3 regions of the Anoxybacillus sp. P3H1B genome follow, and region 3 is predicted to be linked to each of the others. Evidence: a T-box and tRNA genes for the amino acid it is inferred to sense, from the RefSeq annotation. Region 3 holds a T-box; the other regions hold tRNA genes.
The links. The T-box of region 3 lies ahead of trpS (tryptophan--tRNA ligase). A T-box ahead of a tRNA ligase gene usually reads a tRNA of that ligase, here a tRNA-Trp.
Positions count from the first base shown of each region.

Region 1: it encodes a tRNA-Trp, which carries the amino acid that the T-box ahead of trpS (tryptophan--tRNA ligase) is inferred to sense. The anticodon was not compared.
Region 2: it encodes a tRNA-Trp, which carries the amino acid that the T-box ahead of trpS (tryptophan--tRNA ligase) is inferred to sense. The anticodon was not compared.

Region 1 is NZ_LPUG01000009.1:7,086-10,341, reverse strand. It holds gene AT864_RS00335 (hypothetical protein) at 1-83, opposite strand, end outside; tRNA gene AT864_RS00330 (tRNA-Gly) at 378-449, shown strand; tRNA gene AT864_RS00325 (tRNA-Pro) at 500-576, shown strand; tRNA gene AT864_RS00320 (tRNA-Ala) at 588-660, shown strand; tRNA gene AT864_RS00315 (tRNA-Ser) at 667-756, shown strand; tRNA gene AT864_RS00310 (tRNA-Phe) at 1,049-1,121, shown strand; tRNA gene AT864_RS00305 (tRNA-Tyr) at 1,134-1,218, shown strand; tRNA gene AT864_RS00300 (tRNA-Trp) at 1,222-1,295, shown strand; tRNA gene AT864_RS00295 (tRNA-His) at 1,308-1,380, shown strand; tRNA gene AT864_RS00290 (tRNA-Gln) at 1,402-1,476, shown strand; tRNA gene AT864_RS00285 (tRNA-Gly) at 1,480-1,551, shown strand; tRNA gene AT864_RS00280 (tRNA-Cys) at 1,557-1,627, shown strand; tRNA gene AT864_RS17805 (tRNA-Arg) at 1,633-1,730, shown strand; tRNA gene AT864_RS00275 (tRNA-Arg) at 1,830-1,903, shown strand; gene AT864_RS00270 (flavin monoamine oxidase family protein) at 2,122-3,256, opposite strand, start outside.
Region 2 is NZ_LPUG01000012.1:1,058-4,313, reverse strand. It holds gene queG (tRNA epoxyqueuosine(34) reductase QueG) at 1-225, opposite strand, end outside; gene AT864_RS07260 (B3/4 domain-containing protein) at 294-959, shown strand; tRNA gene AT864_RS07255 (tRNA-Gly) at 1,041-1,114, opposite strand; tRNA gene AT864_RS07250 (tRNA-Leu) at 1,392-1,478, opposite strand; tRNA gene AT864_RS07245 (tRNA-Cys) at 1,574-1,644, opposite strand; tRNA gene AT864_RS07240 (tRNA-Gly) at 1,650-1,721, opposite strand; tRNA gene AT864_RS07235 (tRNA-Gln) at 1,725-1,799, opposite strand; tRNA gene AT864_RS07230 (tRNA-His) at 1,821-1,893, opposite strand; tRNA gene AT864_RS07225 (tRNA-Trp) at 1,906-1,979, opposite strand; tRNA gene AT864_RS07220 (tRNA-Tyr) at 1,983-2,067, opposite strand; tRNA gene AT864_RS07215 (tRNA-Thr) at 2,088-2,160, opposite strand; tRNA gene AT864_RS07210 (tRNA-Phe) at 2,426-2,501, opposite strand; tRNA gene AT864_RS07205 (tRNA-Asp) at 2,513-2,588, opposite strand; tRNA gene AT864_RS07200 (tRNA-Met) at 2,597-2,673, opposite strand; tRNA gene AT864_RS07195 (tRNA-Ser) at 2,699-2,791, opposite strand; tRNA gene AT864_RS07190 (tRNA-Ile) at 2,806-2,882, opposite strand; tRNA gene AT864_RS07185 (tRNA-Met) at 2,896-2,969, opposite strand; tRNA gene AT864_RS07180 (tRNA-Ala) at 2,983-3,058, opposite strand; tRNA gene AT864_RS07175 (tRNA-Pro) at 3,070-3,146, opposite strand; tRNA gene AT864_RS07170 (tRNA-Arg) at 3,149-3,225, opposite strand; tRNA gene AT864_RS07165 (tRNA-Leu) at 3,229-3,256, opposite strand, start outside.
Region 3 is NZ_LPUG01000012.1:254,092-257,347, forward strand. It holds gene AT864_RS08530 (YjbA family protein) at 1-257, shown strand, start outside; gene trpS (tryptophan--tRNA ligase) at 312-1,301, opposite strand; T-box leader at 1,366-1,602, opposite strand; gene AT864_RS08540 (peptide ABC transporter substrate-binding protein) at 2,129-3,256, shown strand, end outside.

The DNA of each region.
Region 1 (3,256 bases), on a different contig from region 3:
TCTGTCAGCTCTTCCTCTTTGTTGAGCGAGCGATTGGACCAAAGTGATCGATAAGCTTCAAACAAATGCATAAATGCAGCCATAGAGATCCCCCTTTGTTGCGCAAAAGTACAAAATTCATTATACAACGATTGTATGATAAAATCATAAAAACAGATTATTCCGAATGTGAATGGCTCTAAGGCGTTAATTTAGGCAAAGGCTAGTGACGGTTGTTTTTGGCCGTTTTTCCTTAAAAAATATATTGACAAATTATTTGTATCGATATAAAATAAAAATCGTCGCTATTTAAATATAGATAGTGACGGCTTGAAAAAAATCATATTGACAATCTCACTTGTTTTATTATAATAATACTTGCTTACGTTTTTAAGCATGCGGAAGTAGTTCAGTGGTAGAACACCACCTTGCCAAGGTGGGGGTCGCGGGTTCGAGTCCCGTCTTCCGCTTCAAAAGGATCTTTGTAATCAGTGCTCATATGTGAACGGTTGCTTTAGAGCGGGAAGTAGCTCAGCTTGGTAGAGCACATGGTTCGGGTCCATGAGGTCGCAGGTTCAAATCCTGTCTTCCCGACCAGTTTCATTTTTGGGGCCTTAGCTCAGCTGGGAGAGCGCCTGCTTTGCACGCAGGAGGTCATCGGTTCGATCCCGATAGGCTCCATCGAATGGAGGAGTACCCAAGTCTGGCTGAAGGGGTCGGTTTCGAAAACCGATAGGGGTGTCACAGCCCGCGGGGGTTCGAATCCCTCCTCCTCCGTCCTATACATATCGCATGATTAGATGTCATACATATAAGTGATAGCGGAATCATAGAAGTTTTATTGCAATAATTTTAAAGACATACATATGTTTAACTGTTTTCGGTGAATTCGCTTTGTTGTATAGGAAAGTAAAGGGGATTTATGGTCAACTTATCTGGAATGTTTGATCAATGACCCGTCGCCTATGTCATATTGACAAAATAGCTGTTCTGCACCATGTTTTAATGTACGGATGCGAATGGAAAGAGAAAGGCGATATAAACATAGGACCAATATACATCGTATCATGGCTCGATAGCTCAGTCGGTAGAGCAAAGGACTGAAAATCCTTGTGTCGGCGGTTCGATTCCGTCTCGAGCCATTTTTTATAGCTGGAGGGGTAGCGAAGTGGCCAAACGCGGCGGACTGTAAATCCGCTCCCTGTGGGTTCGGCGGTTCGAATCCGTCCCCCTCCACCAGTTAGGGGCATAGTTTAATGGTAGAACAGAGGTCTCCAAAACCTCCGGTGTGGGTTCGATTCCTACTGCCCCTGCCATTTTACAGCATGGCGGCTATGGCGAAGTGGTTAACGCACCAGATTGTGGCTCTGGCATTCGTGGGTTCGATTCCCACTAGTCGCCCCTTTTGAATATGAAGAGGATTGGGGTATAGCCAAGCGGTAAGGCAACGGACTTTGACTCCGTGATGCGTTGGTTCGAATCCAGCTACCCCAGCCAAATGCGGAAGTAGTTCAGTGGTAGAACACCACCTTGCCAAGGTGGGGGTCGCGGGTTCGAGTCCCGTCTTCCGCTTTGATGGCGGCATAGCCAAGTGGTAAGGCAGAGGTCTGCAAAACCTTTACCCCCGGTTCGAATCCGGGTGCCGCCTTTGTTGCGAGTGCAGTTTAGTGGCAAAACTTCAGCCACGAGCGATACGTCATTGAATATGTGACGAGTTGCTGATGTCGTGGGTTCGAGTCCCGTCACCCGCTTGTGGCGGTCCAATGGATCGACGAACCGTCTCATTGCTCTGTTTTTCGAACAAATGAAAGAGGCATAGAAAATTGCTTGTGACAGAAGCTTAGGATGATGTCCCAGTAGCTCAGCAGGATAGAGCAGCGGCCTTCTAAGCCGTCGGTCGGGAGTTCGAGTCTCTCCTGGGACGCTGAAAAAAGGGGTTTCCTATAAAAGGAACCCCTTTTTTAATGAGCAAAAGCAGCTCTTTTGCTTCAGGTTAGTTCGATTGGTCTTTTGTAGTTGTTGCTTTAGATAGCTCTGAGTTCTGAAATCGTAACATATTGAGCGATTTGAAGGGAAGCCGTATTTTTATTGAAGCTGCAGTTTGCGCGTTGGATCATTGGTTGCTTCTATATGGCCCCTTGATTATTTTAGCGTGGTTTGCGCTTCAAGGTAGGATTTTGGCACTTTATGGACTTCGTATGCTGTACAAATTCCCGACTCAATCGCCCCTTGGATCCACCCGTGAACCGTTGAAGCGTGTTCTCCTGCAAAATAGACTCTTCCTTCGGGAGAACCGATATATTGCGAAAGCTCAGTGACTTGCTCGGGCTTAAACATCGTAAACGCCCCTCCAGAATACGGATAACGAACCCAACTATGGCTAATTCCTGTTTCGAACTCATGATAAACCTGCTGTCCATGAATAACAGCCAAGTTTTTAAGGGTATACTCTAGCCGATTTTCATCACTTAAACTATCCCATGGTATCGTATCGTCTTCCCATGTGTAGCTGGCCAGTACAACTCCTGGACCAGAGCTTCCCAGTCCGTGGCTTGGATATTGAGTATAAGTAATTGGAAGATCAGAGATGGTTCGACCGCCAAACATTCCTTCTTTTTCCCAGAAACGATGTTTAAATTGAATACCAGTTTTCGTGGAACCGACATAGTGAAGCTCGCGAATCGCTTTCCACTTGTTTTGGGAAAAAGAGTTTCTTGGCTCGATCTCTACAAATTGTAAAATCGAAAATGGAATGGTCACAATGACGAGATCGCCTGTAATTTGAAATGGCTCTAAAATTTTGGTATGCACGGAATGGACGGTAACCTGATTTTGATTTTGTTCAATTTTTCGAACCTTTTGTCCATATAAAATATCATTTTGCAATTGTGGGACAAACGCTTTAGGAAGCTGATCGTTTCCGCCAGTAATCTCATAAAATTTAATGTTTGGGGTAAATAGCACCATTAATTCGCGCAGCATTTCCAAAAAAGAAAGCTCTGGAAATCCTTCTACTGTCTGAATGGATTTAATCATATCAATAGCGCCGCGGGACAGCCTCATTCCAAAAGGATTGTATCGCAAGTAAGTATCCAGTGAATATTTATCCAATTCACGAATGGCAATCGGCCAATTTTTGATTGGATTTTTCTGAATAAAATCGATGACGGGTTTAATAGCCATTTGCAACAGTTCAGTAGCAGTTTTTCCTCGCTCTTGTGGCCAAACAGGAAATCCGAAGATGCTTGGATCTTTTTCGTATGCTTTTAAACGAGCC
Region 2 (3,256 bases), 250 kb from region 3:
AAGCGCGATAGAAATAATGGATTTCGCTTCATCCAACAGCAGAGCGGGATCGGTTCTTTTTTCAATATCCGGCTCCTCAAATCCTGATTGATATCCAAGCTGTTGCTGAAGACGAAGGCGTTCCTTTAGTTCCACAAACGGATCAGCACTTGCAAAGCCAATTTTATCAATTCCGATGGTTTGGCTGTATTGAATAATATCTTCTTTCAATTTTTTCACATCCATGCTAATCCCTCCTTTCGCTAAAATATTAAATTCATGGTAAAATGAAATTAAAAACTAGAGGTGAACATATGAACATCAATATATCACAAACACTCAAGCATATCATTCCAACATTCAAAGTAGGAGTCATCACTTACAACAATATCGTAGTAGACGATTCTCCGCAAATGTTGAAGGGAAGATTGCAGCTTTTTCAAGAATCCATTTATTTTGAATGGCACGAGAAGCCTATTATTGAAATGAAAGAAATCAATGAATGGCGGCAAATTTTTAAAGCCATTGGAACTGATCCAAGTCGATATCGTCCTTCTTCAGAAAGCTTATATCGGCGTATACAAAAACAGCAATTTATTCCTTCCATTCACTCAGCTGCCGACATCAATAACTTCTTTTCCCTTTATTATAAAATACCGATCGGAATTTATGACGCCGACCAAATAAAGGGAGATATTTCGATTGAAGTCGGTACAGAGGAAGATCAATATCAGGCGATCAATGGCCGCCATGTTCAATTAGCTAAAAAACTGATTGCCAAAGATGAGCTTGGTCCATTTGGAAGCCCTATTGTAGATTCTGAACGCACGGCCGTTACATACAGTACCAAACAAGCCATACAAATCGTATACTTATCTCCAGCAATGGAGCAAACCGAGTGTGCAAAAATGATTAGCTCCATTCAAAGCATGTTCACACAGATTCATGGAGGAGAATCGACAATGAAAATCATACAATAAACGTGCATGTAAAAACAAAAAACGCAATGCCCCGTTCTCCTAAGAAACGAAACACTGCGTTGTCCCCTATGTATGTATAAATGGAGCGGGTGATGGGAATCGAACCCACGACATCAGCTTGGAAGGCTGAGGTTTTACCACTAAACTACACCCGCATAATTATCAAATTTTTCATTACAAATTTCTAGTGTCCCGATATGCCATGCCTCTTCCTCTACCAGTTCATTCTAAGATGCTTTGTGCGTCGAGGCAACTCGTCGTCTATACAATGATGTATCGCTCGCGGCTGAGGTTTTACCATTAAACTACACCCGTGCATATACTATAATAGCAACCACAGCTAAACAAAATTGTAATTTTTTGAAGCAAAAAAAGTAAAATTTTGTCGAAGCAAATTTAAAATAAAAAACAGGTCATCCCTGTTAAAATAAATGGTGCCGATGGTGGGAGTCGAACCCACACTCCCTCACGGGAACACGATTTTGAGTCGTGCGCGTCTGCCAATTCCGCCACATCGGCAAATCACAAACATCAGAACATGATATATTATACCACAAAACAAACTATTAGTCAACTAATTAAACAATAACAATTATATTCATTACATTTGATAAAGGCGGCACCCGGATTCGAACCGGGGGTAAAGGTTTTGCAGACCTCTGCCTTACCACTTGGCTATGCCGCCATCAAAGCGGAAGACGGGACTCGAACCCGCGACCCCCACCTTGGCAAGGTGGTGTTCTACCACTGAACTACTTCCGCATTTGGCTGGGGTAGCTGGATTCGAACCAACGCATCACGGAGTCAAAGTCCGTTGCCTTACCGCTTGGCTATACCCCAATCCTCTTCATATTCAAAAGGGGCGACTAGTGGGAATCGAACCCACGAATGCCAGAGCCACAATCTGGTGCGTTAACCACTTCGCCATAGCCGCCATGCTGTAAAATGGCAGGGGCAGTAGGAATCGAACCCACACCGGAGGTTTTGGAGACCTCTGTTCTACCATTAAACTATGCCCCTAACTGGTGGAGGGGGACGGATTCGAACCGCCGAACCCACAGGGAGCGGATTTACAGTCCGCCGCGTTTGGCCACTTCGCTACCCCTCCATTACTCAAAAAAGTTAAAATGCCGACTGCAGGACTTGAACCCGCAACCTACTGATTACGATTCAGTTGCTCTACCAATTGAGCTAAGTCGGCTTCATCCATAGAACTAACCATAAAAGCATATGTGTCCTGTGCCTCTTCCTCTTCAAGATATTTCAAGATGTCCAATGCGTCGAGGCAACTCGCAGTCATTTCACCGATGCTTCGCTCGTCTCTACCAATTGAGGTAGGCCGGCTTATTTCTATGAAAAATCAGCCATGACATAAGCTTTTTTGCGCTATTCTTCTAAATTATTCACCAAAGACAGCACTTTTCTCAGCAACTCATTCGCTTTATTTACAAACATTCACACAAAAATGGTGGCTCGGGACGGAATCGAACCGCCGACACAAGGATTTTCAGTCCTTTGCTCTACCGACTGAGCTACCGAGCCATACGCATTTATGGCGGTCCCGACGGGACTCGAACCCGCGATCTCCTGCGTGACAGGCAGGCATGTTAACCACTACACTACGGGACCATTTTGTTTGGTTGCGGGGGCAGGATTTGAACCTGCGACCTTCGGGTTATGAGCCCGACGAGCTACCTGGCTGCTCCACCCCGCGATGATCATTAGCTTATTAATATTGATGGCGGAGGAGGAGGGATTCGAACCCCCGCGCGCCTCTCGACGCCTCTCGGTTTTCAAGACCGACCCCTTCAGCCAGACTTGGGTACTCCTCCAAACAATTTCAAAATGGTGGACCTTGTAGGACTCGAACCTACGACCGGACGGTTATGAGCCGTCTGCTCTAACCAGCTGAGCTAAAGGTCCAAAATTCATAATATGGCGGTGGAGGGGATCGAACCCCCGACCTCACGGGTATGAACCGTACGCTCTAGCCAGCTGAGCTACACCGCCATACGTTAAATCATGGTGGAGCCTATCGGGATCGAACCGATGACCTCCTGCGTGCAAAGCAGGCGCTCTCCCAGCTGAGCTAAGGCCCCTTCGTTCCAAATGGTCGGGAAGACAGGATTCGAACCTGCGACCCCATGGTCCCAAACCATGTGCTCTACCAAGCTGAGCTACTTCCCGTATGGCGCGCTCGAGAGGATTCGAACCCCTAACCTTCTGATCCGTAGTCAGATGCTCTATCCAATTGAGCTACGAGCGCAGATGCCGAGGGCCGGACTCGAACCGGCACG
Region 3 (3,256 bases):
AGCTTTTGTTTATGGCGATGGATCAGCTTTATTCAACGAAAAATGTAGCAGAAATTCGCTATTGGTACACGGAATGGGCGCCGCATAAATATCCTTTAATTCAGCAAATGTCATTTGAAGAAGCATGGCAGCAGCTATATGAGGAAACAAAATACGATTGGTCGGAAAAGCACGTTCAACTATGCGAAAAAATGATTAAAGGACAGCCATTTTTTGAAAAGCTGTGGGAAATGGAGCAAGAGCCGCGGGTTAACTAAAGAGGTTGAATAAAAAGCAAGCCGATGTTGCGGCTTGCTTTTTTTGCTTTGTTGTTATCCTCGATTTCGTCCTAATCCCATCGCATGTTCCATTTTTTTGAGCATTTCGTTTGCTACTTGGTTCGCTTTCTCTGCCCCTTTATCAAGGATGTCATCAAGAGAGCTGCTTTCCATTAAATGATAATATTTCTCTTGAACCGGAGCGAGGGCATCCATAATCACTTGAGCTAAATCGCTTTTAAATTCTCCATAGCCTTTTCCGGCATATTGCTGTTCTAATTGTTCGATCGTTTTATTTGCTAAAATGGAATAAATATTCAATAAGTTAGTAACACCAGGCTTCGTTTCCTTGTCGTAGCGGATCGTTCCTTCAGAATCGGTTACAGCGCTCTTAATTTTCTTTTCAATGGCTTTGGCATCATCTAACAGCGTAATATATGATTTTTGATTTGGATCCGATTTACTCATTTTTTTCAATGGATCGGCCAATGACATAATTCGCGCTCCGACTTTTGGGATGCGCGCTTCAGGGATGGTGAAAATTTCCCCGTATCGTTTATTGAAGCGCTCCGCTAAGTCGCGAGTTAATTCAATGTGCTGCTTTTGATCTTCGCCAACAGGAACGATGTCTGTTTTATAAAGAAGAATATCAGCCGCCATTAACGGCGGGTATGTTAATAGACCCGCGCTCACTGCCTCTTTTCCCGCCGATTTATCTTTAAATTGCGTCATCCGTTCAAGCTCTCCGATATAGGAAAGACACTGTAAAATCCATCCGGCCTGCGCGTGAGCAGGAACTTCCGATTGCACAAATAAAGTGGCTGTGTTCGGATCAATGCCGACCGCTAAATAGAAGGCCGCCAAGCTGCGGATATTTTGACGAAGCTGTTTTGGATCTTGCGGCACGGTAATCGCGTGCTGATCGACGATACAAAAATAGCATTGATATTCGTGTTGCAGCTCAACAAACTGCCGCATGGCACCAATATAGTTTCCAAGGGTGAGAACTCCGCTTGGCTGGATGCCAGAAAAAATGGTTTTCATGAGATAGACCACTCCTTTTCCATTATTTGCTCATAAATAAAGGCCCTATCTCCCCTTAGCGAAAATTAGGGACGATAGGACCGCGTTGCCACCCTAGTTATTGCACAGAAACGTGCAATCACTCTGATCCATGCTGTATCATGCATGGCGCCTCTATAACGCAAGGCAAACGTCTGAGCCTACTCTCCAGTTCAGCCCAGATGCTCGAAAGCCCATTCCATATTGCTAGCCGCTTGTTCCCACCAACCACAAGCTCTCTGAAGGCATCACAACATGTACTCTTCTTTCTCATCGCATGCTGTTTTTTTCTTTATTCTAATGCATGAAGAACATTTGTGCAAGAAATAACCGTCGATTTTCCTATTTCTGTATTATTATATCAAGCTTATTGAAAAAATTATTTTCAAAAAATTCTCTTTCCTAAATTAAAGTGATAAATTGATAGTGTAATGAAAGGATAAATTTAAAAAAAATGAAAATGTAAACGCTTTAATTTGTTGTTTTTTCAGTTTTTTTTTGTGATTTTGTAATTTTTTTTATTTACATTTATCGAAAAAAACTATAAAATGCTAATTAGCTGAAAAATAAAGTTAAAAAAACAATTTTAACAAATGGAAAATTCAGAAAAAACAAAAATATAGAATGATTTCTTTTTTAAGTATATTAATATTTTCGATCTGTAGTAGAGCAGATAAAATTTTTCCATCCAGAGTGATGGATCTAGGCTCTTGTACATACCGGCTCAAGATGCAACTGGGGTACCAAAAGTTCTGCGCTTTTACGTAGGACTTTTGACTATAAAAATTTTTTACTAGGGGGGAAATTCATTGAAGAAAAGACTATCTCTTTTGTTCAGCTTAATGCTAGTGCTTAGTCTCTTCCTTGCTGCTTGTGGCGGATTCAGCAAAAAAGATGACGCCAGCGATGATAAAGCAGGAGGCAAAAAATCAGATGTTCCGCAAGAGCTGCGTGTGAACATTAAGACTGAGCCGTTTTCTCTACATCCTGGTTTGGCGAATGACTCTGTTTCTGGTAACGTGTTGCGCCAAACATTCGAAGGGTTGACAACCATTAAAGACGGCAAACCTGAATTAGCTGCTGCAGAAAGCTACGAGGTTTCCGATGATTTAACGACTTACACATTCAAGCTGCGCGACGCAAAATGGACAAACGGTGACCCAGTGACAGCGCAAGACTTCGAATATGCTTGGAAATGGGCGCTTGATCCAAAGAATGAATCACAATACGCTTATCAGCTTTACTATATTAAAAATGGCCAAGCCTATAATGAAGGAAAGGCGAAAGCTGAGGACGTTGGCGTAAAAGCACTTGACGAGAAAACATTGCAAGTGACTCTTGAAGCTCCAACCCCTTACTTTTTAGAATTAACAGCGTTCTATACGTATTATCCAGTGAACAGCAAAGTGGCTCAACAAAAACCAGACTGGTATAAAAACGCAGGACCTGATTACACTTCAAACGGTCCGTTCAAAATGGTCACTTGGGAGCATAACAGCAAAATCGTTCTTGAAAAGAATGAATCCTATTGGGATGCGAAAAACGTCAAGCTTGAGAAAATCGACATGGCGATGGTCAATGACACCAATACGGAGCTTTCCATGTTTAACAACGGAGAGCTAGATTGGGCAGGAATGCCTACTGGCCAATTGCCGACAGACTCTTTGCCGCAGTTAAAGAAAGAAGGTAAATTGCACGTTCAGCCAATCGCAGGTACGTATTGGTACAAATTTAATACGGAAAAACCACCATTCAACAATGTGAATATCCGCAAGGCATTCACATATGCGATCGACCGCAAAGCGATTGTAGAAAACGTGACAAAAGGCGAGCAAATTCCAGCGATGGCTGCTGTGCCGCCAACGATGTTCCCTGAAAATGAAAAGGGATATTTCAAAGATAACGATGTCGAAAAAGCAAAAGAGTATTTACAAAAA